2 regions of the Mesorhizobium sp. M0715 genome follow, and region 2 is predicted to be linked to the other one. Evidence: predicted binding sites of a transcription regulator. Region 2 holds the regulator's gene; the other holds the start of a gene.
The links. Region 2 encodes LexA, which represses DNA repair genes until DNA is damaged. Its sites were predicted from a motif close to TGTTCNNNNTGTGTTCNG; they were not measured.

Region 1 (16,166 bases), on a different contig from region 2:
GCCCGAGAACCTCTACGCAGTCGAGTATTCCACGGATTTCGTCCGTCACCTGCGGCGACTCTATCCCGGCGTCAACGTCATCGAGGGCGACGCCTTCAACCTCAACGCCACGCTTGGCGACAAGAGCGGGATGATCTTCGATTCCGTCGTTTCCGGCGTGCCGCTGCTCAACTTCCCGGTCGCCCAGCGCATTGCCTATATCGAAAGCCTGCTCGACCGCATCCCGGCCGGACGGCCGATCGTGCAGCTGACCTACGGCCCGATGTCGCCGATCCCGGCCGGCCGTGGCAATTATACGGTCAAGCATTTCGATTTCATCCTCCGCAACATCCCGCCGACCCAGCTGTGGATCTACCGCCGCGAAGCGCATTAATTTCTCGGCGCAGGGTTGTTCGCGGATCGCCAGTGCTCACCGCATACCTTGGCGATGGCGGGAACGTCCCTCGCTTCGTCATCCACGGGCGGAGCAAGGAGCGCAGCGACGCAGCGCAGACCCGAGGATCCATGCCGCGACTTCCGAGCGCCGCTACGGCGCAGAATTCTGTTCCGCTGCACTCCTGGATAGCTGTCACGGAATGGATTCCAGGGTCTCCACGACGGAGCTTCGCTCCTGCTTCGCCCAAGGATGACGAAGTTGGCGTTGATTTGCTCGATCCTTGGCTGTACCTGTCCGGGAACAAGGGTGGCCAATGGCAGTGATCCCGAAAATCCTCGTCTTCGCCGGCTCGGTTCGCAGCGGCGCCTATAGCGGCAGGACCGCCGACGTGGCGCAGAAGGAACTCGCCATGCAGGGCGCCGAGGTGACCCGCATCTCGCTTGCCGACTACCCCCTGCCGATCATGGACGAGGATTTGGAAAAGGAAAAAGGCGTTCCTGAAAACGCCCAGAAACTTGGCCGTCTGGTGATCGCCCATGACGGGCTGCTGATCGCCACGCCCGAATATAACGGCTCCATTCCGCCGCTGCTCAAGAACACGATCGACTGGGTGAGCCGGGTGCGCAGGGATGGCGGCCGGCCGGTGAGGCCGCTGGCCGGCAAGGTCGCCGGCCTCTGTTCGTCCTCCAGCGGGCACTTTGCCGGCATCCGCTGCATCAACCATCTGCGCGCGGTGCTGGTGCGCTGCCAGATGGAGGTGGTGACGCCGGAATGCTCGGTGCCCGACGGCGGCGGCGCCTTCGACGAGGATGGAAACTTCCGTGACGAAAGACTGCACAAATCGATGGAGCACCTATGCCGCACCCTGATCGAAACCTCGCGCATGCTGTCCACCCGGATCGAGGCGTGATCGCAACGACGATGCAGGCACAATCCATACAGGCACGATCCATGCAGGAAAGACTGATAGTCGGCCTCGATGTCCCGACCGTGAGGGAGGCCGAGCAGGCGGTGCGCGAACTCGACGGCGTCGTCTCCTTCTACAAGATCGGCTACCAGCTTGCCTTCGCCGGCGGGCTCGATTTCGCCAGGGAACTGGCCAGCGGCGGCACCAAGGTTTTCCTCGACATGAAGCTGCTCGACATCGACCACACGGTGGCCAAGGGCGTCGAGAACATCGTCAAGATGGGCATGACCATGCTGACCATCCACGCCTATCCGAAGGCTATGCAGGCCGCCGTAGAGGCGGCCAGAGGCAGCGATCTTTGCCTGCTTGCGGTCAGCGTGCTGACCTCGATGGACGAGCAGGACATGATCGACGTCGGCTATGAGTACGACCCGCATACGCTGGTGCTGCGGCGCTCGGAACAGGCGCTGCATGCCGGCATGGGGGGCATCGTCTGCTCGGCCGCGGAAGCCGAAGCGGTGCGCCGCATCGTCGGCCCCGACATGGCGGTGGTGACGCCCGGCATCCGGCCGGCGGGCAGCGATCATGGCGACCAGAAGCGCGTGGTGACGCCGGGCCAGGCGATCCGCAACGGCGCCAGCCATCTCGTCGTCGGCAGGCCTATCATTGCTGCGGCCAACAAACGGGAAGCGGCCGAAGCCATCCTCGACGAGATGCGCTCGGCCTGAGATTTCCAAGAACAAGTTCGGAGACCAAGAAAATGCCCAAGGGATACTGGATCGCCCGTGTCGATGTGCGCGACGCGGAAGGCTACAAGGACTACGTCGCCGCCGCCAAGCCTGCCTTCGAGCGCTTCGGCGCGAAGTTCCTGGCGCGCGGCGGAGAGCATGAAAAGGCCGAAGGCCCCGGCCGGGCACGCAATGTCATCATAGAGTTCGAATCGCTCGCCGCCGCGCATGATTGCTACCATTCGCCGGAATACCAGCGCGCCGTCGCCATCCGTCAGAAGGTCGCCGACGGCGAGATCGTTCTGGTCGAGGGCGCCTAAAATCCGCCTCGAGCAGTTTTGACGAATCGCGGGTGTGACGGACGGCATACCTTGGCGATTGCCGCAAACGCCCAGCGCCTTCGTCATCCACGGGCGAAGCAAGGAGCGTAGCGACGCAGCGCAGACCCGAGGATCCATGCCGCGACTTCAAAGCGTTGCAGCGGTGTAGAATTCTGCTCCGCTGCATTCTTCGGCCAAGGTCGCGGCATGGATCCCAGAGTCTCCGCGACGGAGCTTCGCTCCTGCTTCGCCCTAGGATGACGAAGTTGGGAGGCTTCGGCCAATCTCGAACGCTTAGGATGGTCCACCAACGAACGATGAAATCTCGGCCGTCGATAGGCATCCTGTCAAATCCCTGCTGCAGCGCTAGTAGCAGGACTTCAGACGAAATCCTGCAGGTTTACGTCCGCAGTTTGGCGCCGCTAAGCAGGGCTCCGACATCAGGTACATGGCCGGGGCGGCCCATCGCGCAATCAACGTCCGAGTCCGAATAGCCGCATCCAGTCTTGCGATGCGGGGCGAACTGTAGGTTGACATGCAGGTATTTACCTGCATATTATGCCTTACAACAGAGTGAGGCAGATGGACGCCGACAAGGTTTTCAAAGCGCTGGGCGACCCGACACGCAGAAGGCTGCTTGACCTTCTGTGCGAGCAGAACGGGCAGACGCTCGGTCAGCTTTGCGAAAACCTGGACATGGCCAGGCAATCCGCCACCCAGCACCTCGATCTGCTGGAGGCGGCCAATCTGGTGAGCACGGTCAAGCGCGGCCGCGAAAAGCTGCATTTCATCAATCCCGTGCCCTTGCACGAAGTCTACGAGCGCTGGGTACGGAAATTCGAACGGCAGCGGCTCAGCCTGCTGCACGACCTGAAGCAAGAACTCGAAGGAGAAGACCAATGACCAGGGAAACGACCAGCTTTGTCTACGTGACCTATATCCGCTCGACGCCGCAGAAGGTGTTCGAGGCCATAATCAAGCCCGATGTCGCAAAGCGCTACTGGGGTCACGAGAACGTCTCCGAATGGACGCCGGGCTCGAAATGGGAGCATATCCGCGCCAATGACGAACGGACCGTCGAACTCGTCGGCAATGTCGTCGAGGTTTCGCCGCCGACCCGCCTCGTCATCACCTGGGCGAACGCTTCGCAGGCCGACGATCCGTCAAAAACGAGCCGGGTGACGTTCGCCATCGAGGAATACGACACCATGGTGCGGCTGACCGTCAGCCATGACGAACTCGAAGCCGGTAGCGGCATGGCGAAAGGCGTCAGCCAGGGCTGGCCGGCGGTGCTGTCGAGCATGAAATCCTTCCTCGAAACCGGCAGCGGCATCGACATTTTCGCCAAGCCGAAATCAGCCCTGATCGCCGCGGGAGAATAACGATGACCAAACGCTATACCGGCGGCTGCGCATGCGGCGCGATCCGTTACGAAACCAATGACGAGCCGATCTTCCAGAACCACTGCCAGTGCAGCGATTGCCAGAAGCGCTCAGGCACCGGCCACGGATCCTACCTGACCTTCGGCCAGCGCACCGATATGGCAATTACCGGGGAGGTGAGCACCTGGCGCGTGGCGGGCGCCAGCGGCAATGAAAAAATCCACACCTTCTGTCCAACCTGCGGAACGCCGGTCTTTTTGATATCCGTCGCCATGCCGGAATTCATAGCGGTCCACGCGGCCAGCCTCGACGATCCGGAACAGTTCAGCCCGCAGATGGTGACCTACACGAGCCACGGCCATGCCTGGGACAAGATGGATCCGTCCTTGCAGGCGGCCGAGCGAATGCCTGGCGGGTAGCGTCTGCTGGTTAGCCCGCCGACACAAGGCGCACAGCTATCGGTCGACACCGGTCAGCCGGCTGGCCGCAGTTTCGGCCATGGCGTCGGCCAGATCGAGGCCCCATTGCTGGCGGCAATAGGCGCGAAAATCGAAGCAGGGCAGGCCGGGGCAAACCTCGAACTCGATGAGGTGGACGGTGTCGTCGGCCTCGACCCTGAGATCGATGGAAAACACATCGCGCAGGCCGAGCCCGCTCATCAGCCGCCCGGCGATCGCACGTATCGTGGCGTCGGCGGCCGGCTGGCTGTCGGCAACCGCAACGAGCTCCGGTTCGGCGTAATGTCCCTCCGCCTTCGCTGCCTCGCCGGTGTCGCCGTAGAGCGCCAGGCTGTCCGCCATGGTCTGGAAATCGGCGCCTGAATCGACAAAAGCCACGCCAAGCGCTTCGACCCCGGCGCCTGGCACCAGGCCGAGGAAACTGGCGCGCACGTTGCGGCCGGCGACATAGGGCTGGACGACGACATCGTCGCGATAGGCCGAAAAGACGCGCCGGCTGAGTTCCAAAGCGTGGGCGAGATCGCAACAGCGCGAATCCGGCCAGATGCCGATCTTGGCGCCGAGCCGGTTGGGCTTGACGAACCAGCCGGCGGGCGAGGCCGGCGGCTCGACCAGCCATTGGCCGTCGCGCGCAAGCCCGGCCTGCGGCACCGGCAGGCCGAGTGCGCCGAGCACGGCGCCGGAGCGGAACTTGTCCTGGCAGAGCGCGAACAGCGCATCATCTGCGCCGATCGTCTTGAAACCGCCCAATCGCGCCAGAGCGGGCGCCGCGCCGCCGCGAAAATAGGCGATGCCGTCGGTCAGCGTCCAGACCAGCGTTGTGCTGGGATGCTCGCCGGCGAGCACGCCGGTGGCCTCGTCCAGCGCCACCGGCCTGAACGACAGGCCGCGTGCCTGGCAGGCACGGCCAAGCACGTCGAATTCGGGGGCGAGGTCGGTCGACTGCGCCAGATAGGACGCGATTTCGCCGGCGCGCTGCGGTGCATGACCGTCGGCGACCAGACGGTCCAGGCAGGCCTTTTCCGGCTCATGGACGAGGATCAGTTTCGGCTTGCGGCTGGGCATGAGATGACGATCCCCGGCAGTAGGATTGCCTACCATCGCATGGTCAAGGCGTCAGGCTCTCGTGAAACCGACATGGCGCGGGCGGTTGCGTGACAACGCACCGTCCAACCGCAGAATCCAGTTCGCTCAGGCGATCAGCACGCGCGGCTCGAAGCGGCCGTTGACGGGAATGTCGAGCAGAAAGGTCATGCCGCCCTGCAGATCCAGCAGACGCTGCTTCTCATCCTTGCCCGACCAGGCGGAGGTGACCGCCAGCCGGTCGGCCTTGGCGCCGACAAAGGCCGGGCAGGACGGTTGCGTCACCGGCATGGCGACCGTGCGGACGAGCTTGCCGTCGGGTCCGTAGGCTTCGATGACGCTGCCGCCCCAGACGGCGTTCCACAGGATGCCGTCGCGGTCGAGCACGGATCCGTCAATATAGCCCTTGGCCGAGCGGTGATCGACGAACAGCTTTGGCTCACCGGCAGGCAGGCCGGTCGCCGGGTCGCAGGCGACGCGCATCAGCAGCCCGGTCGAGGTGTCGGTGTAGTAGGCGATTGCGCCATCCTCGGTAAAACAGATCGAATTGGAGACGGTGATGTCCGAAAACAGCCGGCGCAGTTCGCCTCTGAAAAACCAGTAGATCGAACCCGCACCCTTTTCCTCGCCCTTGCCCATGGTGCCCATCCACAAGGCGCCGCAGGGGTGGACCCGGGAATCGTTGGAGCGCGTAACCGGATTGCCGGCCTCGACAGGCGTGTGCAGCGTCAGTTTGCCGGTCGCGACGTCGCGCACATAAAGGCCGGTCTCGGCGGCGATAAGCTGGCGCTTGTCGTCGATGACGGCGATGGCGCTCGCCATCTGGCCAAGCTCATGGACGGTGGTCGCGCCGCCGGACAGCCGCTTTTCCAGGAGCTGGCTGTTGACGATGTCGAACCAATACAGCGTATCGGTGGCGGGATCGTAGCTCGGCCCTTCGCCGAGCTGGCAGACGTGGTCGGAAAAAACCGAAACGATCGCTTCGCTCATCCTGCTTCTCCGAACGCCGCATCCCAGGCTGTCACCGCCGCCTCGGCCCGCGCGGCCACCTCGTCGACGCTCATGCCCGGCTTGAACAGGCTGGATCCCAGTCCAAAGGCGGTAACGCCGGCCGCCTTGTAGCCGGCAAAATCTTTTTCGGAGACGCCGCCGACGGCACCGACCAGCGTCTGCGCCGGCAACACAGCGCGCATCGCTGAAATGCCGCCGGCACCCAGCACGCTCGCCGGGAAAAATTTCAGGGCTGAGGCGCCGAGCTTGATCGCCAGCAAGGCTTCGGTCGGCGTGAACACGCCGGGCATCGTCACCATGCCGTAATGCATGGCGCGCGCCATGACCTCGGCATCGATGTTGGGACTGACCAGCAGCCGCCCGCCCGCCTTGTGCAGACCATCGACATCGGCTGGCGTCAGCACTGTGCCGGCGCCGACCAGCGCCGTTTTCGGCAGCACTTGGACGATGCGGGCGATCGACGAGAACGGTTGCGGTGAGTTCAGCGGCACTTCGATCGCCTCGATGCCGGCGTCGAACAGCGCCTGGCCCATGGCCATCGCCTCGGTGGGCTTGAGCCCGCGAAGGATGGCGACCAGCCCGCGCTTGAGTTTTGGAAACGGTGCGGTCTGGCTCATCGGGCTGCTCCAATTCTAGCGATCATGCCGTTCTCACGCGCCGCCTCGACGAGACCTGCACGCACAGCCTCGTCGGCGTCGACGGCCCGAACCTCGAGGCCGGCAAGGCCAAGTGCCTCGCTGTACAGCGTTTCCAGCGCGCCGGACGCAATCAGCACCACGGGTTCGGCGCCGGCGCCATGCCGGCGGCTGGCGGAGGCGATCTCGCCGCCGATCAGAAGGCCGGACAGGCAGGCGGCGGCATCGTCGGCTTTCAAATCCTGCAGCAGGCCGGCGGCGCGGATGGAAAACAGCCGCGAGGTGACATCGCCACCATCGGCCAATGCGGTTTCGCACCAGCGGCGGAAGAACGGATTGTCCGATGTGACCGGCTTGGGTTGCTCGCCGAGCGAATGGCGCAGGATCGAATGCGCGGCAAGCACCGAAAACAGCTCGCCGGTCGGCCAGGTGCCGAAGCCGGTGACAGTACCGTCCTCGACCAGCACCCATTTCGAATGGGTGCCGGGCATGCAGACCAGCTGGCGCCCCTTGGGCGGCAGGCCGGCGCCGGCAAGCTGGGTTTCCTCGCCGCGCATGACGTCGGGCGCATCGGCCAGCCGCTGGGCAAGGCCCGGAACGATGCGGATGTCGCGGCTCTGGCCGGGCACGCTGGCAGCACCAGCAAGGATGGCGCTAAGCGGCGCCGGCACGGTGACATAGGGCGCTTCGAGCCAGCCCTGGCGGGATCCGGCCATGCCGCAGATGATGACGGGCAACGCTTGCGGCGCTCCCATGGCTGCCAGATGTCCTTCGAGAATGGTCGAAAAGCCCTTCTGCTGCGCCGTGATCAGGCCATCATCGCCACGGCGTTCGGCAAGCACCTTGCCTTGCCCGTCGATCAGCCAGACCCGCATGCGGGTCGTGCCCCAGTCGACGGCGGCGACCGCCGGTGCGTTGCCGGCAAACCCTTGGCTCACAGGAAACCTCCATCGACGACCAGCATCTGCGCGGTCAGCATGCGCGACGCGTCCGAAGCGAGGAACAGCACGGTGCCGACGATGTCGTCGGGCTGCATCACCTGCTTGATACATTGCTTGGCGACATGGGCGGCAAGCCCCTGTTCGGTCACCCAGAGCTCCTTCTGCCGCTCGGTGATCACCCAGCCAGGCGCAATGGCGTTGACGCGGATGCCGTCGACACCGAGCTTGCCGGCCAGCCCCTTGGTCAGGCCGAGGATACCGGCCTTGGCGGCCGTGTAGGATGGCATGTCAGGGTGGTTGATGAGATAGGATGTCGAGGTGAAGTTGATGATCGAACCGCCGCCGGCCCGCTTCATGCCCGGCGCCACCGCTTGCGCGGTGAAGAAATGCGGCCGCAGATTGATGGCTTGGTTGTTGTCCCAGAACTCGACCGTCACATCCTCGACGGCGTGGCGTTCATCCCAGGCGGCATTGTTGACCAGCACGGTGACATCGCCATGCGCCTCGGCGGCCTTCGCGGCGGACGCACGCAGAGCCTCGACGTCGCGCAAATCGGTCTTGAGATAGAGCGGCCGCTTGCCGAACGCCTTCTCGATGCGGTCGGCGAGGGCCGTGCTTGGGCCGTCGGCGATGTCGATGAAGGCGACATTGGCGCCCTGGCGCACAAACCCCTCGGTCAGTGCAGCACCTATTCCGGAGCCGCCGCCGGTGATCAGCACCGAGGCTCCTTCGAGGTCGGCAAAATGCGCCGATGGCATCATCGTTCCTGTCTCCCAGCGTGATCGGCGCGCATCCTAGCCACGCAAGGCGCGCGGGCAAGGGCGAACCGCCGGATTTCAGGGCTTATGTCAGACAAAACGACAATACGCCGCGCTGGACACCCGAGGTGAAGTCACCAGGATCGCAAACCGCTTCGAGATCGCCGGTCAGATCGCCTTGGCGCGCAGGGCGCCGCGGAAGGAATCACGGAGATAGCCGAGCGTGGCGTCGGCATCGACGGGCTTGCCGAACAGATAGCCTTGCCCGCCGGCACAGCCGAACTGGACGAGGCGGTCGGCCTGCGCTTCCTGCTCGATGCCTTCGGCGACGACGTCCATGCCGAGCCCCTCGCACATTGCGAGAATAGCCCGGATGATGTGCTCCGAGGGACGGTCGTCGAGAATGGAGGAGACGAAGGCGCGGTCGATCTTGAGCTTGTCGAAATGGAATTCGCGCAAGCGGCCGAGCGATGACTGGCCGGTGCCGAAATCGTCGAGCGAGACGCGGATGCCGACGCGGCGCAGATCCTCGACGATCTGCGCAGCCGAGGCCGGGTCGTTCATCAGGCCAGTCTCGGTTATCTCGATCTCCAGCCGCCGCGGATCGAAGCCGGTGCGATCGAGGATCGCCAGTATGTGCAGGCCGGTGTTCTGGTCGACGAGCTGCGAGGGCGACAGGTTGAAGGACAGGAACAGATCCTTCGGCCAGCTTCTGGCGGCCTCGGTCGCCTTGCGCAGCACCAGCTGCGACAACGGGCCGATGATGCCACGCTCCTCGGCGATGGGAATGAAGACGGTCGGCGGCACGGAACCCAGGTCGCGATCCGTCCAGCGCGCCAGCGTCTCGAAGCCGATGGTGCGGCGCGTGTTGAGGTCGACGATGGGCTGGAAATGCGGCTCCACCTCGCCGGCCGAGACAGCCCGGCGCAGCGCCTGTTCGATGCGGGTGACGCGCTTGGCCGCTTCTTCCATCTCACGGGTGTAGACGACGACGCGGCCACGGCCGGAACGCTTGGCGTGATAGAGCGCCGTCTCGGCCTTGTTGATGAGGATCTCGGTGGTCTCGTCGCCCGAATAGAACAGCGAGCAGCCGACCGAGGCCGAAAGCCTGGCGGTGCGTTCGCCGACATCATAGGGCGCCGACAGGATCTCGATCAGCATGCGGGACTTTTCGGCCGCTGCATCCTCGCTGAACACCAGGGGATAGAGAAAGGCGAATTCGTCGGCGCCGATGCGGCAGACCGTGGAATGGCCGTCCATCGAGGCGCGCAGCCGCATCGCGACCTGGATCAGGATGTCATCGCCGGCCTTGTGGCCGAACAGATCGTTGATCGGCTTGAAGCCGTCGAGGTCGAGAATGCCGACGGTAAAGGGCGCGGGATCGTCGGCACGATCGGCGATCAGCCGATCGACCTTGTCGAAGAAGCGGCGATGGTTGCCAAGCCCGGTCAACGGATCGGTGAATGCCAGATCCGTGCTCTCCCTGTTTGCCTGACCGGTGCCAAACGAAGTTTGCATCGGTGTCCCTGTTTTCTGACGTCGGAATTTATTTTCAGACTGGCAGCAAACCCTTTAGGAAACGTATCGCGAGATCGATTTTCCACGGGCAACCGCGACTGTTTCGAAGGATCGATGAAAGCAGCGCATTCGGGTGTCGGATGCCAATCCTAGGAATGTCGCGATTGGCAGACGGGCAGTGAGCCTGTACAGGCAAGACAGTCGTCCATCCGAGCCGCCGGAGACCCGCCATGAAGCTGAAAATCGCCGTCCAGATGGACCACATCTCCACCGTGTCGATCGCCGGCGACACCTCATTCGCGCTGTCGCTGGAAGCGCAGCGGCGTGGCCATGAGCTGTTCCACTACACGCCGGATCGGCTGTCGTTGCGCGACGGCAAGGTGTTTGCCCGCATCGAGGAAATGCAGGTGCGCGACGAGAAGGGCAGCCACTATTCGCTGGGCGAGAAGGTGCGCACCGATCTGTCGGAGATGGATGTCGTGCTGCTGCGCCAGGATCCACCCTTCGACATGAACTACATCACCACCACGCACATCCTGGAGCGCATCCATCCGAAAACGCTCGTGGTCAACGACCCGGCCTGGGTGCGCAACAGCCCCGAAAAGATCTTCGTCACCGAATTTGCCGACCTGATGCCGGACACGCTGATCACCAAGGATCCACTCGAAGTTGCCGCCTTCCGCAAGGAGTTCGGCGACATCATCATCAAGCCGCTGTACGGCAATGGCGGCGCCGGTATCTTCCACATGCTGGAGGCCGACCGCAACCTTGCCTCGCTGCTGGAAATGTTCGGCCAGATGTTCCGCGAACCCTATATCGTGCAGCGCTATCTCAAGGACGTGCGCAAGGGCGACAAGCGCATCATCCTGATCGACGGCGAGCCGGTCGGCGCCATCAACCGGGTGCCGGCCGAGCATGATTCCCGCTCCAACATGCATGTCGGCGGCCGCGCCGAAAAGACCGAACTGACGGCGCGCGAACGCGAGATCTGCGCCCGCATCGGTCCATCACTGAAGGAGCGCGGCTTCATCCTGGTCGGCATCGACGTCATCGGCGACTACATGACCGAGATCAACGTGACCTCGCCGACCGGCGTGCGCGAGGTCAAGCGCTTCGGCGGCGCCGACATCGCCAGCCTGTTCTGGGACGCGGTCGAGGGCAAGCGGCGGATGTAACCGTTTTCACTTTGTCTTAACCATGTTCCGGTTTCTGCAACCGGCCACAACCCAGCCGCGACCGGCGCGGCTGCATATTCTTGTAATGTTCCTCATTTGATCAGGCGATTGTATAAGCCCGCTGCGGATCGACACCGGCGATGGGCTTCCCTCCCCGCCACTGACCTTGCTGTTTCCACTTGGTTGCGCGACGGCTAATATGTGCGTGTAATTCGAAGCCTGAAGGCCCGCGCCATGAAAATCAATGTCGTCTACGCGCATCCACTAGCCGACAGTTACCAGGCGGCGCTCCACAAACGGGTCGTTCAGACCCTCAAAGCCAGGGGTGACGAGGTCGTTGATTTCGATCTCCATCAGATGAAGTTCGATCCTGTGATGCATGCCGAAGAAAGACATGGCCACTTTGACCCTGCCCAGGCACCCAGCGACTTGCAGGTTTACATCGACGCGTTGAGATGGGCGGAGGCATGCGTTTTCTGCTTTCCGACATGGTGGTCAGGCATGCCCGCAATCTTGAAGGGTTATTTTGATCGAGTTTGGCGACCGGGGGTGGCTTACGAGTTGCCGGCAGACGGTGGCGTGATCAAGCCGGCGCTGTTGAACATCCGGCGGATGGGCGTTGTTACCACATGCGGGTCGCCGTGGTGGTATACTGAACTGTACATGCAAAACCCGGGAAGGAAGGTGCTGCTGCGCGGTCTCAAGACTATGTGCGGCCGCAACGTGAGGCACCTCTACCTGACGAGATATTCCGTCGAAAACATCTCTGATGACCAGAGGGAAATGTTCGCCCGCAAGGTGGAGCGCCTGTTCGACAAATTCTAGCCATCTATGCTCGGGTATGTCATCTTTGATGCCAGCGAGCCTTTGACGGAGCGGGCGCTCAAGCTTCCGATCAAAGCCTAGCTTATGGACGGCGCTCCTTGCCGGCAGAATTCCTCACCGTGGTGAAGCTATATGTTCTCGTAATGTTCTTGCTTAACTCCGAAATCTGTGGTTGTCTTCTTTGACTTCGCTCACACCCTGATCGCCAGGGCATGGGCGAACTACTGTCCGGGGGTACAAAAAATGGTGGCGCGGGTTCGCACGGTCGCTTTCCAGGGCATCGAGGCCGTGCCGGTCGACGTGCAGGTGATGATCGCGCCCGGCAAGGTCAACATGCACATCGTCGGCCTGGGCGACAAGGCGGTGGCCGAAAGCCGCGAGCGGGTGCAGGCCGCACTGCATGCTTCCGGCCTGTCGATGCCGTCGAAGAAGGTGACTGTCAATCTGGCGCCGGCCGACCTGCCGAAGGAAGGCAGCCACTACGACCTGCCGATCGCACTCGGCCTAATGGCCGCGCTGGGCGCCATTCCGGGCGACATGCTGGCCGGCTATGTCGTGCTTGGAGAATTGTCACTCGACGGCACGATTGCCGCGGTCGCCGGCTCCTTGCCGGCGGCGATCGCCGCCAATGCCGAGGGCAAGGGCCTGATCTGCCCGTTCGCATGCGGGCCGGAAGCGGCCTGGGCTGGAAAGGATATCGACATTCTGGCACCGCGCAGCCTGATTGCCATCGCCAATCATTTTCGTGGCACGCAGGTGCTGTCGCGCCCCGAGGCCGGTATGCACGCCGCGGCGCTGGATCTGCCTGACCTCGCCGACATCAAGGGCCAGGAGACCGCCAAGCGGGCGCTGGAGGTGGCGGCGGCCGGCGGTCATAATCTGCTTATGATCGGACCGCCTGGATCCGGCAAATCGATGCTGGCGCAGCGGCTGCCGTCGATCCTGCCGCCGCTGGCGCCGAAGGAATTGCTCGAAGTCTCGATGATCGCCTCGGTGGCGGGAGAGCTCGGCGAAGGCAAGCTGACCGACCGGCGGCCGTTCCGTGCCCCGCATCATTCGGCCTCGATGGCGGCGATGGTCGGCGGCGGCATCCGCGCACGGCCGGGTGAGGTGTCGCTTGCCCACCACGGCGTGCTGTTCCTCGACGAGTTTCCCGAGTTCACGCCGCAGACGCTCGATGCGCTGCGCCAGCCGCTGGAGACCGGCGACTGCATGATCGCGCGGGCCAACCATCGCGTCACCTATCCGGCGCGTATCCAATTGGTGGCGGCGATGAACCCGTGCCGTTGCGGCATGGCCGGCGAGCCGGGCTATCGCTGCCTGCGCGGCGAGCGTTGCCGCACCGACTATCAGGCGCGCATTTCGGGTCCGCTGCTCGACCGCATCGATCTCAGGATCGAAGTGCCCGCGGTGTCGGCCAGCGACTTGATCCGGCCCGACCGGGCGGAGAAAAGTGCCGATGTGGCGCTGCGTGTGGCACGCGCCCGCACCATCCAGCGCGAACGTTTCGAGCGGCTCGGCGCCACCCGCGCCACCACCAACGCGCATTGCGCGCCCTCGGTCATCGAGGAGATCGCCATGCCGGACGCCGCCGGCCTGTCGCTGCTCAAGGACGCCAGCGAAAAGCTCGCCTTTTCGGCGCGCGCCTATCACCGCGTGCTGAAGGTGGCACGGACACTCGCCGATCTCGACGCCAGCGAAACCGTCGGCCGAATCCACCTGGCCGAAGCGATCTCCTACCGCATGAGCTCGGAGCGGATGGCGCAGGCGGCGTAGGTCACTCGCCGCCCGACAAACCGACCTCCCACATTGCCTTCCGCGATCACGCCATAACCCGGCCTCCGCGAATCGATCATCTCCACGGTGCGGCGGACCTGAATGTCCGCTTGGCCGGCGTCCTCACCACCCAACGGCCCCCACCGAGGGGGCGCCGGCCATTTTCTTCCTCTTCCAGAAGCGTGGATGTCATCGGCGTCGGACCAAGGTCTTGGCCTCCGCATTGACATTCCTTATTTAGACAATGCGAATATGGTGTGGTCGGGGAGCCCGCTATGTTCATTGACTATTACGAAGTTTTGGAAGTTAGCCCGAACGCCAACTCGGAAACGCTGGAGCGCATATTTCGCTATTTTGCGATGCGCTATCATCCCGACAATCGCGAAACCGGCGATGAAGCCCGCTTCAGTGAAATCGTGGAAGCCCACAATACGCTCAAGGATCCGGTCAAACGCGCTCAATACGACATCGCGTACAAGGACCATGCCGGCCTTCGCCGCGAGCTGACTGAGGAAGCCAGCAGCACCAAGGGCGTCGAGCGGGATGTCGTGATCCAGGCCAGGCTGCTGTCGCTGCTTTACGCGAAGCGCCGGCACGACGTCAGCAATCCCGGGATCGGAGATGTGGAGCTCGAACGCTTGTCAGGCTGTCCGCGAGAGCATCTCGAATTTCATCTCTGGTATCTGAAAGCGAAGGGCTGGATAGCAAGAGTGGAAAACGGGACGATCGCGATTACGGTGGAAGGCGTCGATAGGGTCAACTCCGAACACCGTCGCGATCCCACCATCCGGCTCCTGGACCATACGGCTTCCTGACGCCTTGTCTGTGGCCGGAAGCAAATAGCATCCGCCGCACCAGTCGCGGACGCGCCTTCAACGCCGCTGGCGATTTCACCACCGTCGAGCGAAATACGACAAAACCGATCCGTTGCCTCAGGCTTGCTGCGCCTTCAGTTCCAGCCGCCGCGCGTGCAGCACCGGCTCGGTGTAGCCGTTGGGCTGGACGCGGCCCTTGAAGACCAGGTCGCAGGCGGCGAGGAAGGCTATCGACTTGTCAAAGTCGGCCGCCATCGGCTGGTAAAGCGGGTCGCCCTCGTTCTGGCGGTCGACGATGTCAGCCATGCGCTTCATCGTCGCCATCACCTGGTCCTCGCTGCACACGCCGTGGTGCAGCCAGTTGGCGATATGCTGTGAGGAAATACGCAGCGTGGCGCGGTCTTCCATCAGGCCGACATCGTTGATGTCAGGCACTTTCGAGCAGCCGACGCCTTGGTCGATCCAGCGCACGACATAGCCAAGAATGCCCTGCGCGTTGTTGTCGAGTTCCTTCTGGATGTCTTCAGGCGACCAGTTCGGCCGCACCGCGACCGGCACCGACAGGATGTCGTCGAGCTTTGCCTTGGGCCGGTTCTTGAGTGCGGCCTGCACGGCATGGACATCGACCTTGTGGTAGTGCGTGGCATGCAGCGTCGCCGCCGTCGGCGACGGCACCCAGGCGGTGTTGGCGCCCGCCTTGGGGTGGGCGATCTTCTGTTCCAGCATTGCCGCCATCAAATCCGGCATCGCCCACATGCCCTTGCCGATCTGGGCGTGGCCGGCCAAGCCGCATTCCAGCCCGGTGTCGACATTCCACGCCTCGTAGGCGGAAATCCAGGCGGCCTGCTTCATGTCGCCCTTGCGGATCATCGGGCCGGCTTCCATCGAGGTATGGATCTCGTCGCCGGTGCGGTCGAGGAAGCCGGTGTTGATGAACACGACACGCTCTTTTGCGGCGCGGATCGCCTCCTTGAGGTTGACGGTGGTGCGCCGCTCCTCGTCCATGATGCCCATCTTGATGGTATTCTCAGTCATGCCGAGCAGGGCCTCGACGCGGTCGAATATCTCGACGGCGAAAGCGACCTCCTCCGGCCCATGCATCTTGGGTTTCACGACATACATCGAGCCGGCGCGGGAATTGGCGCGGCGGCCGTTCGGCCCTACATCGTGCAGCGCGATCAGCGCCGTCATCGCCGCATCCATGATGCCTTCCGGAACCTCGTTGCCGTCGCGATCCAGTATCGCCGGATTGGTCATGAGGTGGCCGACATTCCTGACCAGCATCAGCGAGCGGCCGGGCACGGTCAGCGTGCCGCCGGCGGGCGCGGTGTAGGAGCGGTCAGGGTTGAGCTTGCGGACAAAACTCTTGCCGCCCTTGGTGATCTCTTCCGTCAGATCGCCCTTCATCAGGCCGAGCCAGTTGCGGTAGACGACGACCTTGTCTGGCGCATCCACCGC
Region 2 (16,166 bases):
TACCGGTCAACGCAGCGCGCAAAGGCTGGGCCACCGCGCCGAGCTTGTGACTGCCGCCCGCTGCCACCTCGCGGATCGCCGCCTCCGCCGAGGCGGCTGTCCAGTCACTCGCAAGCCCGTTCAAAGCTTCGTGAGCACTGCGCAGGATCTTGCGGGCATCGTCGGTAAGCAGAAGGGCCGCCTTGTCGTCGATCGGCAGGGGGCGCGTGGCGAACAGGAAGGCCGCGCCATCGACGAGCTCGACCAGTGTCTTGGCGCGCTCCTTCAGGCCCGGAAGCGCTGCCAGCAACTGCGCCTTGGTGCTGTCGTTCAGGCGCGCGGCGATCGCCGGGCCACCTTCGAGATGGGGCAGGGTGGCGATGAAGATATCGAACAGCTCGGCATCGCTCATGCGGCGCATATGCGCGCCGTTGATCGCTTCCAGTTTGGCGAAGTCGAAGCGCGCCGCGCCCTTGTTGACGTCGCCGATATCGAACCACGAGATCATATCCTTGATCGACATGATCTCGTCGTCGCCATGGCTCCAGCCGAGGCGCGCCAGGTAGTTGAGCAGCGCCTCCGGCAGGTAGCCCATGGCGCGATAGGCCTCGACGCCAAGCGCGCCGTGCCGCTTCGACAGCTTGGCGCCATCGGCGCCGTGGATCAGCGGGATATGCGACATGGACGGCACGTCCCAGCCCATGGCGTTGTAGATGACGGTCTGGCGGGCGGCATTGGTCAGATGATCATCGCCGCGAATGATGTGGGTGACGGCCATGTCATGATCGTCGACGACGACGGCATGCATGTAAGTGGGATTGCCGTCCGAACGCAGGATGATGAAGTCGTCGAGATCCTTGTTGGGAAAGCGCACGTCGCCCTGGACACGGTCATGAACGATGGTCTCGCCTTCGGTCGGCGCCTTGATGCGGATGGCGCCCTTGGCGCCTGCGGGCGCCTCTGAGGGGTCGCGGTCGCGCCAGCGGCCGTCATAGCGGGGCGGCAGCCCCTTGGCTCTGGCAGCCTCGCGCATGGCCTCCAGTTCGGCTGGCGTGGCATAGCAATAATAGGCCATGCCCATGCGCACGAGCTCCTCAGCCACCTCGCGGTGGCGCGGCGCACGCTCGAACTGTGACACCGGCTCGCCGTCCCAGCTCAGGCCAAGCCAGGAAAGCCCGTCGAGGATGGCAGCCGTCGCGGCTTCATTGGAGCGTTCACGGTCGGTGTCTTCGATGCGCAGCAGCATCGTGCCGCCAGTGTGCTTTGCATACAGCCAGTTGAACAGCGCCGTGCGCGCGCCGCCTATGTGCAGATAGCCGGTGGGCGAGGGGGCAAAACGGGTGACGACCTTGTCGGACATGGAACTCTCGGAAACCATCTGAAGCGGGGTGCGGTTGCGCGGACTTTCGCGCGCCCGGCGTTCATGTAGCATAGGGTGTCGAGGGCGCAAGGGGCAGACCCGATGGCTGGACGAGGCTGGGGCTCGGATCAGGGCGAGGACGCTGCCATCGGCGTCAGCGAACGGTCCCTCTTTGCGCCTCTGCCATTGCCGTCGCCCCTCCTGCCGGATCCCGGCCAAGCGCCGTTACAAGCGGATGTCGCCGCCTCTGTTCCTGTTGCCGAAACCGGCAGGATCGTTCGCGTGCGCCGGCAAATCAGCCTGACATCACTGCCTCGCCTGCGCCACAGCGTGAACACGGCGGCGAGCCTGGAACTCGACCGGGGCGTGGCCTTCCTGCTGGTGCCGGTCTGCCTGGCGATCGGAGCGATCGGCTATTTTTCGCTGGCGGCGGAGCCTGACTTTGCGAGACCTGTCGCGGTTGTCATTCTGACGGGGATCTGTGCGCTGGTCTCGCGTTCATGGCCGAAGACCCATCTGTGTTTCATGGCGGCACTTTTGTGCGCCCTAGGACTGCTTGCTGCCAAGGTCGAGACGTGGCGTGCGGGCACACAAATGTTGGGCTCGGAAATTTCGACGCAAGTCACCGGCCGCGTCGTCTCGCTCGACCGGATGGAAACCGGCCGTATCCGGCTGACCATCGACGTGACATCGACCGCAAGACCGAAACTGCGCTATGCGCCGGAACGGGTGCGGCTTTCGGCACGCAAGATCCCGGCTGACGTGACCGCCGGCTCCCTCATCACCGGATATGCCAAGCTCTTGCCGCCGACCGGGCCGGTGCGGCCGGACAGCTATGACTTCTCCTTCGACAGCTACTTTGCCGGCATCGGTGGCAGCGGGTTCTTTCTCGGCAATCCAAAGCTTGTCGTCAACGATGACGGCGACATGCCGCTGCCGGCCCGAATTTCCTCTAGCGTGGAAAATGCCCGTGAAGGCATCGCCGACCATATCAGGGCGAGCGTCGGCGGCGCCGAAGGCGAGATCGCCGCGGCGCTGATCGTCGGCGTGCGCGCCGGCATTCCCGATGACATCAATGAGGCGATGCGACGTACCGGCATCTACCACATCATCTCCATTTCGGGACTGCACATGGCTCTGGTCGCAGGCACCATCATGGGTTTGCTGCGCGGCGCCTTCGCCTTGTTTCCCGACTTTTCCGCGCGTCGCCCGGTCAAGAAGTATGCCGCCGCCGCCGCACTGTTCTCGATCGCGGCCTATCTCATCATCTCGGGAGTCGTCGTTGCCGCCGAGCGCAGCTTCATCATGCTGGCGGTGATGCTGATTGCCGTGCTGTTCGATCGAGCAGCACTCACCATGCGCAATCTGGCGATCTCGGCGATCGCCGTCATCGTGGTGTCGCCGCATGAGGTGGTCGGCCCGAGTTTTCAGATGTCGTTCGCCGCGACCGCGGCTCTGGTCGGCGCCTATGCCGGCTGGGCGGATCACCGCGCGGGAAAAGCAAGACCGCCGCCGCCAAAGCGATCCGTGCCCGGTTTCCTGACGCGAAAATTCCTGCTGGCGGCAACCGGCCTTGCCATGACCTCGATCATCGCGGGAAGCGCGACGACGCTGTTTGCCATCTGGCATTTTCAGCGTGTCTCGCCGCTCAGCCTGTTTGCCAATCTCGCGGTAATGCCGATCGTCACCGTCGTCATGTTCCTGGCCGTCGCCAGCGCGCTGTTGATGCCTTTCGGATTGGATTGGCCGGCTCTCTACCTGATGGGTAAGGGCCTGACGATGATGATCGCCATATCAGGCTGGATCTCCGAGCGTTCGCCTGTCGATGGGGTCGGGCTGATTTCGCAGCAGTCGGTCCTGTTGGTGGCAATTGCCCTGGTCATCGCGACAATGGCGACAACTTGGCTGCGGCTCGCTGCTCTGCCATTCGCGCTGGCAGGCTTGCTGACCGTCTCGGATACGCGCACGCCGGATGTGCTAATCTCGGAAGACGCCCGGCTGGTGGCGTTGCCGATCGGTGGCGGCGAGCTTGCCGTCAGCCGGGAACGGCCGAACGAATTCACCGTCGACAACTGGAAACGCGCCCTGACATCAGAAACCATCGTCGTGCCGGAGGTGTTCGACAACAGCGATGGGCAATTCGATGTCGCGGATGCCGTTGATCTGCCGCTGGGATCGCCGTTCTATTGCTCCTCAGGCGTTTGCGTGGCCAGGCACATGTCCGGTGCGATCATTGCCTATGTCGAGGACCGCAAGGACGCCTGGAAAGCCTGCGGCTTCGCCGAGCTGATCGTCATCAATGACGCCACCGCGTATGACGCCTGTCACAATCCGCTGGTTCTCGTCATCACCAAGCGGCAACTGGCTCGCAAAGGCAGTGCCGCGGTCTTCTTCGATCGCCAATCGGCGACCACGCCGGCGACGATCAGCTTCGCGGTGGACAGCCCATATCGGCCCTGGCACACGCAACGCAAATACTCTCGTGAGGCAAGGGGGCTGGCACCCTTCAAGAAACCGGAGAAGCCAGCGGCCAACCCACAGCCGCCTCAGTAGCGGCGGATCAGGCCGACGAGCTTGCCTTGCACCTTGACCCTGTCCGGGCCGAAAATACGGGTTTCATAGGCCGGATTGGCGGCTTCGAGAGCAATCGAAGCGCCCTTGCGGCGGAACCGCTTCAGCGTCGCTTCCTCTTCATCGACCAGCGCCACGATGATCTCGCCGGGGCTCGCCGTGTCGGCATTGCGGATGATGACGGTGTCGCCGTCGAAGATACCGGCCTCGATCATCGAGTCTCCCTTGACCTCCAGCGCATAGTGGGCGCCGCCCATGATCATGTCCGGCGGCACCGAGATCGAATGCGTCTGATGCTGGATGGCATCGATCGGCACACCGGCAGCGATACGGCCCATGACCGGGATCGACACGGCGGAGACCGCATCGTCATCATTGCCGGGCGAGGGCATCCGCGAAGGCGCCGGCTTGATCTGCCGGCCAAGGGCGCCACCCTGACCGAGACTGCCCTGGATGACGCTTGGCGAAAACTTCTTTGCCGCGTTGAGACCGGGCGCGATCGAGTCCGGCAATCGCAGCACTTCCAGCGCGCGTGCCCGGTTGGGCAACCGGCGAATAAAGCCGCGCTCCTCAAGTGCGGTGATCAGCCGATGAATCCCGGATTTGGAGGCAAGGTCAAGCGCCTCCTTCATCTCGTCGAAGGATGGCGGAATGCCGCTCTCCTTCAGGCGTTCATGGATGAACATCAGCAGTTCATGTTGCTTGCGCGTCAGCATGGCGGCCCCCAGGTTACCTGAAACCAGAATCGAAAAACAAACCCAGAACAAACCCTATCTGTTCCAGTTGTGTTCTGCAACCGTTTAAAGTTTAATGAATTTGTTAAGGCTGCTGAAATTATTTGGCGCTTGCCAGCGGGTCGCGATCAACAGGCGCTAGGCACGGCGATGCGCCTGCTCACATTGAAATTATTATGGTTAATGACCTGTGGCTCATCCTCGACCCAAGGCTTGGCATTATTAGTCTATCGACCTCCACAAAGGACGATATCAATCTTCGGGACGTTCGTTTGCCGTGAACGAAACGGAGCCAAAACGCCAACGTCTGTTGGCATTTGTGGCTGGAAATTCAGCCCTCCGTCATCTGCCAAGGCAGTGAGGGCGGCGGCGGTGGATCGCGGGGATCGTTGCGTCAGGTAACGGCTTCCTTGACCGCGAAACGGCGGTCCTTCCATGCGCCCGTGCGCAGAATATCCTCCAGCACCTCAACCGCCAGCCACACATCCTTGTAGCCGACATAGAGCGGCGTGAAGCCGAAACGGATGGTCGATGGCGCACGAAAATCACCGATGACGCCGCGCTCGATCAGCGCCCGCATGATTTGATAGCCGTGATCGTGAAGGAACGACACCTGGCTGCCGCGCCTGGTCGCGTCGCGGGTGGTCTCCAGCGTGAGACCGTAGGCGCCGCACCTGGCTTCGACGAGCTGGATGAACAGTTCTGTCAACGCGACACTCTTCTTTCGCAATGCCGCCATGTCGACGTCATTCCAGATGGCAAGCGCGCCTCTGAGCGCCCGCATCGACAGGATCGGCTGAGTGCCGCACAAAAAGCGGCGGATGCCGGTGCCGGCAACATAACCCCGTTCGAAGGCAAAGGGCCGCGCATGGCCCCACCAGCCGCTGAGCGGCTGGCTGATATCGCCGTGGTGGCGCTGCGCGGCATAGATGAAGGCCGGTGCGCCCGGACCGCCGTTGAGGTACTTGTAGGTGCAGCCGATGGCGAAATCGGCATTTGCGTGATCGAGCTCGACGGGCAGGGCGCCGGCGGTGTGGCAAAGATCCCAGACGATCAGCGCTCCGGCCGCATGAGCTTTGCGCGTCAGCGCCGCCATGTCGCGCAGTTCACCCGATTTGTAATTGACGTGATTGACCAGCACCACCGCGACGTTTTCGTCGATCAGCTCTTCGATGGTCGGCGCGTCGACACCCGCGAGGCGCAGCAGGACGCCATCCCGGGTCGAGGCCACGCCTTCGGCGATGTACAGGTCGGTGGGAAAACTGTCACCTTCGGCGACGATGGCCGACCGGCCGGGCCGCATCTCCATCGCCGCGTGCAGCACCTTGTAGATGTTGGTCGATGTCGTGTCGCAGACAACGGTCTGGCCGGCCGCGGCTCCTATCAGGCGTCCGAGCTGGTCGCCGAGTTCGATTGGCATCTCGAACCATCCGGCCGTGTTCCAAGCTCGGATGAGATCCTGGGCCCATTCTTGGGTCGCCGCCTGCTGCAGCTCGCTGAAAACGGCATGAGACGCTGCCCCCAGTGAATTGCCGTCGAGATAGATCATCCCCTCCGGCAGAATGAAACGGTCGCGCATGGCCCGCAGCGGATCCGTGGCATCCATCGCTTCGACTGCGGCGAGATCAGGAATTCCACTCATGGTCGGTCAGTCCCCGGTTGTTCGCGAAGGGTTTTCCGCCACAGCGCGTCCCCTCGGTGTGCCTGTTTTCATTTCGACGTCAGAGCCGGGTGCGGACCGTCCACAGCTCCGGGAACAGCACGACCTCGAGCATTTTCTTCAGATACGAAGCACCCGACGTGCCGCCGGTGCCGCGTTTCAGGCCGATGATGCGCTCCACCGTGGTGACGTGGTTGAAGCGCCAGCGGCGGAAGTAGTCCTCGAAGTCGACCAGCTTCTCGGCCAGTTCGTAGAACATCCAGTAGCGCTGCGGATCGCGGTAGATGGTCTGCCAGGCGACCAGCACCTCTTCATTCTCGGTTCGCGTCTCACGCCAGTCCGTGCGCCTGGCATCGGCACCGATGTCGAATCCGTTGCGCGCCAAAAGCAGCAGTGCCTCGTCATAGAGCGACGGCTCGGCCAGGATCGCTTCCAGCTTCCCGCTCAGGTCGGGCCGATGCTTGTGCGGCCCGAGCATTGCCAGGTTTCGGTTGCCGGCCATGAACTCGATGGCGCGATACTGCCAGGACTGGAAACCCGAGGACTGGCCGAGCGCGTCGCGGAACTCGGTGTATTCGCTGGGCGTCATCGTCCGCAGCACGTCCCAGGCATTGTTCAGCTGCTCGAAGATGCGCGCAACGCGCGACAGCATCTTGAAGCTCGGCTCGAGCCGGTCGGCGCGGATCGAGCGGATCGCGGCGCCGATCTCGTGCAGAGCGAGCTTCATCCAGAGCTCGGAGGTCTGATGCTGGATGATGAACAGCATCTCGTCATGCGCCGATGACAGCGGCGTCTGGGCCTCCAGCACTTTCTCCAGGTGCAGATAGTCGCTGTAGGACATGCGCTCCTTGAACGACATCTGGGCGCCTTCGGACGCCGGATCGTATGGCTCGCTCAATTGATTTTCTCCGTGCGCAGCCGGAAGCGCTGGATCTTTCCGGTCTGGGTCTTGGGCAGAGCGGCGATGAATTTTACCGATCGCGGATATTTATAGGGCGCGATCGTTGCCTTGACATGGTCCTGCAGGCGCTTGATGGTGAGGGCGTCGGGCGCGACGCCCTGCACCAGCACGACATGCGCCTCGACGATCTGGCCGCGTTCGGCGTCCTCTGCACCGATCACCGCGCATTCGGCGACGTCCGGATGCGCCAGCAGCGCCGCCTCGACCTCGGGACCGGCGATGTTGTAGCCGGCGCTGACGATCATGTCGTCGGAGCGTGCGGCGAAATGGAAGAAGCCGTCCTCGTCCTGCGTGAAGGTGTCGCCGGTGAGGTTCCAGCCGTCGCGCACATATTCCTTCTGCCTGTCATCGGCCATGTAGCGGCAGCCGGTCGGGCCGCGCACCGCCAGCCTGCCGGTCGTGCCGCGCGGCACCTCGCGCATCTCGTCGTCGAGGATGCGCGCCTCGTAGCCGCCCACCGGCTTGCCGGTCGACGCAGGCCTCATGTCATCGAAGCGGTTGGAGATGAAGATGTGCAGCATTTCGGTGGCGCCGATGCCGTCGAGGATCGGCTTGCCGGTCTTTTTCGTCCACTCTTCGAAAACCGGAGCGGGCAAGGTTTCGCCGGCCGAAACGGCAACGCGCAGCGACGACAAATCGGCTCCTTCATCCATGGCCTTCAGCATAGCGCGGTAGGCGGTCGGCGCGGTGAAGGAGATCGTCGCTTTGTAGGTCTCGATGATGTGGATCATGTTGGGTGGCGTCGCCTGCTCCAGAAGCGTCGCCGCCGCACCGAAGCGCAGCGGAAAGATAGCGAGCCCGCCAAGGCCGAAGGTGAAGGCCAGCGGCGGCGAGCCGACGAAGATGTCGTCCGGCGTCACCTCCAGGATTTCGCGAGCATAGGCGTCGGCGATGATCAGCAGGTCGCGGTGGAAATGCATCGTCGCCTTCGGAACGCCTGTCGTGCCCGAGGTGAAGCCGAGCAGCGCGACATCGTCGCGGCCGGTGTCAACTGCGGTGAACGTTACCGGCTTGTCGAGAGCGGCACGATCGAGTTCAGCATCATGGTTGGCGGTGCCGTCGAAACCGATGACCTGCTTGAGGAATGCGCTGTCCTTGGCGCACACGGTCATCTCGTCCATCAGCCTGGTGTCGCAGAGCGCGACGGTGATCTCGGCCTTGTCGACGATCTTGGCGAGTTCGCCGGCGCGCAGCATCGGCATGGTGTTGACGACCACGGCTCCGACCTTGGTGGCGGCCAGCCAGCAGGCGACCATGGCGGGGTTGTTGGCCGAGCGGATCAGCACCCGGTTGCCCGGCTTGACTCCGTAATTCTCGACCAGCGCGTGGGCCAGCCTGTTCGTCCAGTCGGATAGTTCCTTGTAGGTGCGGCGGCGGCCATTGCCGATGAGGGCGGTGTGGTCGCCGAGACCTTTTTCGACCAGCCTGTCGGTCAGTTCGACACCGGCGTTGAGGCGTTCGGGATAGTCGAAGCCGTCGAGCAGGATTTCAGGCCATTGCTCCGGCGGCGGCAGGTGATCGCGCGTGAACGTGTCGATATGCGCTGAAGGCCCAAGCATGTCGCCGCTCTCCCGTCTGCTGCCTGGCCAGTGCGCGACGCGCCTTGGCTGGCTGTGGTGGATCCTAAGGTCCTGCTCTGAGGAAGCTTCGTACTACCCATCGCACCTGCTGAGATGCGCCCAGAAAGGGTGAACATCTGCAGGTTCGGGCAGCACAGCAGACCTCCCATTGTCGGCTGTTCGTTGGGGCAGGATCGCACCAGTCGAAATTTGTTTCAAGCCTAAAATGTTTTTGCTCAGGGCATTGACGCATGGCATGGCGGTGGCCATTGCTAGCAAGTAGCGATGCCGTCTTGGGGAAGGGCGCAGATGTTCGAACGTCACATCGTCGATTGGGATGATGCCTATGCCAACGGTGCGAATATCGCCGGCAGTGATCGCTGGCCGGCCGCATGGGCGAAGCCGGCGCAAGCATTCCGTGATGCGCTGTCGGCGCAGGGCCGGGCACGGCTCGACATCGCCTATGGCGAAGGGCCGCGCAATCGGCTCGATCTTTTCATTCCTAGTGCCGCGCCCAAAGGGCTGGTGGCGATTATCCATGGCGGTTACTGGCTGGAGACCGACAAGAGTTTGTGGTCTCACCTTGCCAATGGCGCGGTCAGCAACGGTTTTGCCGTTGCGATGCCGTCCTACACGCTGTGCCCGGACATACGCATCGCCGGCATCGTCAGGGAGATTGGGGCGGCAATCGGCGAGGCAGCGGCAATGGTCGACGGACCGCTGATGCTGACCGGACATTCGGCCGGCGGCCATCTCGCCACCCGGATGGTGACGACAACCACGCCGTTGGCTGCCGATGTGGCGCGGCGCATACGCCACGTCGTTTCGATTTCAGGCTTGCATGACCTGCGTCCGATCATGCGCACCGGCATGAACAAGGAACTGGCAATCGACGAAGAGGAGGCGCTGGCTGAAAGCCCGGCGCTGCTGCGCCCGATAAATGGCGCCCGCATCACCTGTTGGGCCGGTGGCGGCGAGCGCGCCGAATTCCTGCGCCAGAATGCGCTGCTTGCCAACATCTGGACCGGCCTCGGCGCCACCACCAGCGTCGTGGTCGAGCCCGACCGGCATCATTACAGCATTGTCGACGGCCTTGCCGACCCGGCGCATCCGCTGACGCAGAGCTTGATCTCGAACTAGAGCCGGGATCACTTTCTCGTCTGTTATGAGTGGCTTGTCTGGGATTCCTCAGCGCAGCATCAAAACGCTGCAAGCCTCGCCAGCAGCTGCTGCAGGGGCAAACGGCGCCCGCACGATCAGCCCGTTGGCGTCGGCCAGCATTCTCAGCATCGAGGAATCCTGGATACCGAACGGCGTCGCCACCGGTACGCCGTCATCTTCCCTGACCACGGCTCGGACATAGTCCTGGCGCAAATCATTGGCCGGCATTGCGGCGCCCAATCGCGCTTGGCGAACGTCCTGGCGATGATTGCGGCCGCCGAGCCGCGCCAGCAGCGGCTTCAGGAACAACTGCGAGCAGACCAGGCTTGCCACCGGATTGCCGGGCAGGCCGATGCACCTGATGTCGCCGAGGCGGCCGAACATCAGGGGCTTGCCGGGGCGCATGGCGATCTTCCAGAAGCCGAGCGTCATGCCTTCGCCGGTCAGCACGTCGTGGATCAGGTCGTGATCGCCGACCGAGGCGCCACCAAGCGTCACGATGACATCCGCACCGGCCGCGACCGCTTGTCTGATCAGGGCAGCGATAGCCTCCTTGCGATCGGCGGCAATGCCGAGATCGAGCGCGCGGGCGCCGACCGAGTGTGCGGTGGCAGCGACGCCATAGGCATTCGATGAGATGATCTGATCCGGGCCGAGATCACTGCCCGGCGGCAGCAATTCGTCGCCGGTGGCGACGATGGCGACCAGCGGCCGTTTCACCACGCTGACCCGAGGATGGTTGGCCGATGCTGCCAGCGACAGTGCCGCCGGGTCGAGTAAGCGGCCTTTTTCCAGCAGCATGTCGCCTGTTGAAAAATCGAGCCCGATGCGGCGGATATTGCGCCATTGCGCCGTCGGCTCGGTCACTTCGATTTCGCCGCCGCCGAGGTCGCGGACATTCTCCTGGATGACGATGGTGTCGGCGCCTTCGGGCAGCGGCGCGCCGGTGAAGATGCGCACGGCCTGCGTCTGGCCGACCGTGCCGTCGAAGCCACGTCCAGCCGGCGCCATGCCGATCACCGACAGCCTGGATGGGACCGACGTGACGTCGGCGGCGCGCGCCGCATAGCCGTCCATGGCGGAAGCATTGAAAGGCGGCTGGGTGCGAAGAGCAACGACCGGTTCCGCCAGAACACGATCCACCGCCTCGAACAGAGGAACGCTTTCGCCGGCTAGAGGTGCCGCACCATCGAGCAGGCGTTCAAGCGCCTCCGCGATAGGAACCAGCGCCATCAGGCGCTCGCCTTGTAGTCACCCGACTTGCCACCCGTCTTTTCGACCAGGCGGATGCCGGTGATGACCATAGCGCGGTCGACTGCTTTCGCCATGTCGTAGATGGTCAGGCAGGCCACCGAAGCGGCGGTCAGCGCTTCCATCTCGACACCCGTCTTGCCGGTGACGCGCGCCAGCGCGGTGACCTTCAGGCCCGGCAAAGCATGGTCGGGCTCGATGTCGACGGAAACCTTGGTCAAAAGCAGCGGGTGGCAGAGCGGGATCAGTTCATGCGTCTTCTTCGCCGCCATGATACCGGCGATGCGCGCTGTGCCGAGCACATCGCCCTTCTTGGCGTTGCCGGCGAGGATCATCTTCAGCGTCTCGGGCTGCATCGCGACAAAGCCTTCGGCAATCGCCGTGCGCGTTGTTTCTTCCTTGTCGCCGACATCGACCATGTTGGCCTCGCCCTGCGCGCCGAGATGGGTAAGACCTGATACCATCGTCAGATAGCCCCGGCCAAAGCCTTGCCTGTCAGCAGCAGGCGCGTCGCCGCGGTGACGTCCTGTTGCCGCATCAGGCTCTCGCCGACAAGAAAAGTGCCGATGTCGCTCTTTTGCAGCCTGAGGCAGTCGTCATGCGAGAAAATACCGCTCTCGCTGACCAGCAAGCGGTCGGCCGGAACCATCGTCGCCAGCCGCACTGAAGTGTCGAGGCTGGTCTCGAATGTGCGCAGATTGCGGTTGTTGATGCCGATCAGCCGCGACGACAATTTTAGCGCGCGTTGCGTCTCGGCCTCGTCATGCACTTCGACCAGTGCATCCATGCCGAGTTCGAACGCCGTCGCCTCGAGCTCGCTCGCCAGGGCGTCGTCGACGCTGGCCATGATGATCAGGATGGCATCCGCGCCCCAGGCGCGGGCTTCGTAGACCTGATACGGATCGAACAGGAAATCCTTGCGCAGCGCCGGCAGCGCGACGGCGGCTCGCGCCCGGGTGAGAAATTCAGGCGCACCTTGGAAGGACGGTGCATCGGTCAGCACCGAAAGACAGGCAGCACCACCCTTGGCATAGGCCTGCGCCAGAGCCGGTGGATCGAAATCGGCACGGATCAGACCCTTGGAGGGGCTCGCTTTCTTGATCTCGGCGATCAGCGCGAAGGCGCCGGATTTGCGCTTCGCTTCCAGTGCGGCAAGAAAACCGCGCGGTGCGTCGGCATCTTTTGCCCGGACCTTGATTTCGGCCAACGGCACGCGTGCCTTTGCCGCCGCGATCTCGTCGCGCTTGTAGGCCTCGATCTTGCGAAGAATGTCAGACACGCTCTATCCGTTATCCGTTCGAAATCTCGACCAGCCTGTCGAGCACTTGCAGGGCACGGCCGCTATCGATGGCTTGCGCCGCCGCCGCGATGCCGTCGCCAAGCGTCGTCGCCTTGCCGGCCACAACCAGTCCGGCACCGGCGTTCATCAGCACGGTGTCGCGATAGGCGCCGGCGCCGCCGCCCAGCATATCGCGCAAGGCCTTGGCGTTGTAGTCCGCATCGCCGCCGCGCAACTCATCCTTGCTATGGCGCGCCAGCCCAACCGCTTCAGGGGTCAGCGTGAAGCTGCGGATTTCGCCGCCGATCAGTTCGGCGACCTGCGTCTCGCCGGTGGTGGTGATCTCGTCATAGCCGTCGCCATGGGCGACCCAGACATGCTCGGCACCCAGCGCCTTCAGTGTCTCGGCAACCGGCAGGATCCATTCCGGCAGGAACACACCGACCAGCTGCCGCTTGACGCCGGCCGGATTGGAGAGCGGCCCGAGCAGGTTGAATATGGTGCGGGTGCCGAGTTCGACGCGGGTCGGGCCGACATGCTTCATCGCAGGATGATGCGCGGGCGCGAACATGAAGCCAACGCCTGCCTCGTGGATGCAACGGCTAATGAAATCGGGCGAGATGTCGATCTTGACCCCGAGCGCCACCAGCACATCGGCTGCCCCTGTCAGCGACGACAGGCCGCGATTGCCGTGTTTGGCAACCGGCACGCCGCTGCCGGCAACGACGAAGGCCGATGCCGTCGAAATGTTGACGCTGTGAGAATTGTCGCCGCCGGTACCGACGATGTCGACGGCATCGGTGGGCGCGTCGACGTGCAGCATCTTGGCCCGCATGGTTGCGACGGCGCCGGAAATCTCGCTCACCGTCTCGCCGCGCACGCGCAGCGCCATCAGGAAACCGCCGATCTGGCCGGGGGTCGCGTCACCCGACATGATGATGTCGAAGGCCTCGCGCGCTTCCTCAAAGGAAAGCGCGCTACCGGTCGCGATCTTGGCGATATGGGTTTTCAGCGCGCTCATCTTGTCGAGGCTTGGGCGACGGCGGCCTGGTCGATGCGAACGTCGTACTGTGTCTGCAACTGTGCCACCAATTGGTCGAGCAGATCATCCGACATGCCGGAGGTGAAGGATTTCTGTGCGTCATCCGGCACCGAGCTGGCATCGGCTCCGGCGGGCTCGAACACTTCGGCGACCTTGTACAGGATCTGCCCGTCGCCGGTGGGCGAGGGGATCAGGCCGGTACCGCCTTCGCCAACGCCGAACATTGCTGCGGCGCCTTCCTTGCCGAAATCGACATCGTCGGCCTCGCGCTTGACACCGCGCTTGGTCTGCTTTTCCAGCTTCAGTTCGCTGGCGATGACATCGAGCGTTGCGCCGGCCTTGAGCCGCTTTTCCAGCTCGTCAGCCTTGGCGGCGAGCCGCTTGCTTGTTTCCGCCGCGGTCCAGTCGGTGACGGCTTTCTGACGAACCTCATCCAGCGTGCGGTCGCGAGCCGGCGTGATGGACGCCACCTCATAGAAGACGAAGCCGTTGTCGGCTGTGGTCAAGGCATCGTTTTCCGTGTTGGGTTCGGCGTCGAAGACCGCTTTGATCAGCTCCGGCGATTGCGGCAGGTCCTTGACGATGCTTGCATCTGGCCGCAGCCCACTGCGATCGATGGCGTCGATGGTGACGATCTTCAGCTTCAGCTTGGCCGCGGCCTCTGCCAGCGAACTGCCGGCGGCGCGGGTGTCATCGTAACTGTCGCGCACGTCCAGAAGAATGCGGCTTGCCTCGCCCAACGCCAGGTCCTTGCGGATCTGGTCGGACACTTCGGTCAGCGGCTTCACCACCTCGGACTTGATCTCGGTGACGCGCAGCAGCACCGGGCCGAAGGCACCTTGCACGACCTGGCTGACCTCATTGGCATTGAGCGAAAAGGCCGCGCCGGCGACCGCCTTGTCGGCAATCTTGTCCTTGGCAAGCGTGCCGAGCAGCGTGTCGGCCGGGGTCTTGCCTTCCGCCGTGACCAGCTTGTCGAAGGTGGCGCCGGCCTTGAGCGAATCGAGTGCGGCCTTGGCCGCATCCGGCGTCTTGAATACAAGCTGCTCGACGGTGCGCAGTTCCGGCGTGGTGTAACGCGCCTTGTTCTTGTTGTAGTCGTCGCTGACCTGGCTGTCGGTGACGGCGGTCGTGTCCATGATGTCGACGGGTTCAAGGCGGACATAGGAGAATTTGCGGTATTCGGGTGCCGCATATGTCTTCTTGTTGGCTTCGAAATAGGCCAAGAGCACGCTATCGGACGGTGCCGCGATCGGTTCGACCAGTGCCTTGGGCAGCGTCAAATAGTCGATGGTGCGGTCCTCGCCGCGATAGAGCGCAACCGCCTTGAAGAAAGTGTCCGGAGCCTTGAGGCCATCCGAGACAGCCTCGACGATCTGCTGGCGCACCGCCACCTGGGCACGGTTCTTCAGATAGTCCTCGGGCCGCATGCCAATCTGCTGCAGCATGTATTCGAATGTTCTGCGGTCGAACTGGCCGCCCGGGCCCTTGAATGCCGGGTCTTCGCGCGTCAACTCGGCCAACCGGTCCTTGGAAAGTCCGAGGCCCAGCTTGCGGGCCTGTTCGTCGAGAACGGCGCCCGAGACGAGTTGCGCCAGCACCTGGTTGTCGACACCGAGTGCCTTTGCCTGTTCGTGGCTGAGACGCTGGCCGAACTGCTGCGACATGACAGCGAGCTGGCGATCATAGGCGAGACGGTATTCGTTGATCGACACTTTGGTGCCGCCGGCGGTAATGACCGAATCATGGCCGGCCAAACCACCCATCAGCCGTCCGGAAACGCCCCAGACCAAAAAGCTGAGCACCAGCAGCACCAACAGCCCCTTCGCGACCCAGGTGCCTGCCGCGCTTCTCAATATACCAAGCATTTTTACTTCCGATTTATGCGCATTTTCGCATGCGCCGAGTCTGAAACAAGCGCAATAGCGCCCTTCCGGCCCACTGTCGATTGCTTTGTGGCCTGATTTTGGTAGTGAGGGCCAGAGCCCCGATATCATCCGGAGAAGCAAACCCATGACGCCAGGAATTCGCCCGCTCGTCGCCGGCAACTGGAAAATGAACGGCACCAGTGCCTCGCTCAACGAGCTCCGGATGATCGGCAACGGCTTCATGAGCGGACTTGACGCGGAGACCGAAGCGTTGGTTTGCGTTCCCGCGACCCTGCTTGCCCACGCCGCGGAGATCCTGTCACGCACGCCGGTGCATGCCGGCGGTGAGGATTGCCATACCAAGGAGAGCGGCGCCTACACCGGCTGCATCTCGGCGGAAATGCTCAGGGATGCCGGTGCGAGCCATGTCATCGTCGGCCATTCCGAATGCCGCGAGCAACGCGGCGAGGATGACGCCACTGTCCAGGCCAAGGCATCCGCCGCATGGCGTGCCGGGCTTGTTGCCATCATTTGCGTCGGCGAAACGCATGAACAGCGTGAAGCGGGCGCGACGCTGGATGTGCTGTCACGGCAGGTCGATGGTTCGGTCCCGCCAAGCGCCACCCCGTCCAACACCATCATTGCCTATGAGCCGGTATGGGCGATCGGCACCGGCCTGACGCCGACAGCCGGCGATGTGGCGGCAGCACATGCACATATCCGCGAAAAGCTGTCGGAAAA

Region 1: a site for LexA is predicted at 12,251-12,268, ahead of NKI21_RS28590 (YifB family Mg chelatase-like AAA ATPase). Genes of this name have one in related genera too.

What each region holds. Positions count from the first base shown of each region.
Region 1 is NZ_JAMYPL010000033.1:9,606-25,771, forward strand. It holds gene pmtA (phospholipid N-methyltransferase PmtA) at 1-373, shown strand, start outside; gene NKI21_RS28520 (NADPH-dependent FMN reductase) at 690-1,286, shown strand; gene pyrF (orotidine-5'-phosphate decarboxylase) at 1,298-2,011, shown strand; gene NKI21_RS28530 (DUF1330 domain-containing protein) at 2,044-2,331, shown strand; gene NKI21_RS28535 (ArsR/SmtB family transcription factor) at 2,914-3,234, shown strand; gene NKI21_RS28540 (SRPBCC family protein) at 3,231-3,713, shown strand; gene NKI21_RS28545 (GFA family protein) at 3,716-4,132, shown strand; gene NKI21_RS28550 (D-alanine--D-alanine ligase family protein) at 4,169-5,236, opposite strand; gene NKI21_RS28555 (SMP-30/gluconolactonase/LRE family protein) at 5,363-6,244, opposite strand; gene NKI21_RS28560 (2-dehydro-3-deoxy-6-phosphogalactonate aldolase) at 6,241-6,882, opposite strand; gene NKI21_RS28565 (2-dehydro-3-deoxygalactonokinase) at 6,879-7,838, opposite strand; gene NKI21_RS28570 (SDR family NAD(P)-dependent oxidoreductase) at 7,835-8,602, opposite strand; gene NKI21_RS28575 (putative bifunctional diguanylate cyclase/phosphodiesterase) at 8,768-10,117, opposite strand; gene gshB (glutathione synthase) at 10,348-11,292, shown strand; gene NKI21_RS28585 (NAD(P)H-dependent oxidoreductase) at 11,527-12,117, shown strand; gene NKI21_RS28590 (YifB family Mg chelatase-like AAA ATPase) at 12,361-13,893, shown strand; gene NKI21_RS28595 (DnaJ domain-containing protein) at 14,169-14,708, shown strand; gene NKI21_RS28600 (malate synthase G) at 14,826-16,166, opposite strand, start outside.
Region 2 is NZ_JAMYPL010000008.1:164,040-180,205, forward strand. It holds gene gltX (glutamate--tRNA ligase) at 1-1,339, opposite strand, end outside; gene NKI21_RS12770 (ComEC/Rec2 family competence protein) at 1,442-3,892, shown strand; gene lexA (transcriptional repressor LexA) at 3,886-4,626, opposite strand; gene kynU (kynureninase) at 5,039-6,286, opposite strand; gene kynA (tryptophan 2,3-dioxygenase) at 6,366-7,202, opposite strand; gene NKI21_RS12790 (AMP-binding protein) at 7,199-8,824, opposite strand; gene NKI21_RS12795 (hormone-sensitive lipase) at 9,134-9,964, shown strand; gene NKI21_RS12800 (molybdopterin molybdotransferase MoeA) at 10,013-11,218, opposite strand; gene moaC (cyclic pyranopterin monophosphate synthase MoaC) at 11,218-11,700, opposite strand; gene trpC (indole-3-glycerol phosphate synthase TrpC) at 11,703-12,515, opposite strand; gene trpD (anthranilate phosphoribosyltransferase) at 12,526-13,536, opposite strand; gene NKI21_RS12820 (SurA N-terminal domain-containing protein) at 13,533-15,425, opposite strand; gene tpiA (triose-phosphate isomerase) at 15,571-16,166, shown strand, end outside.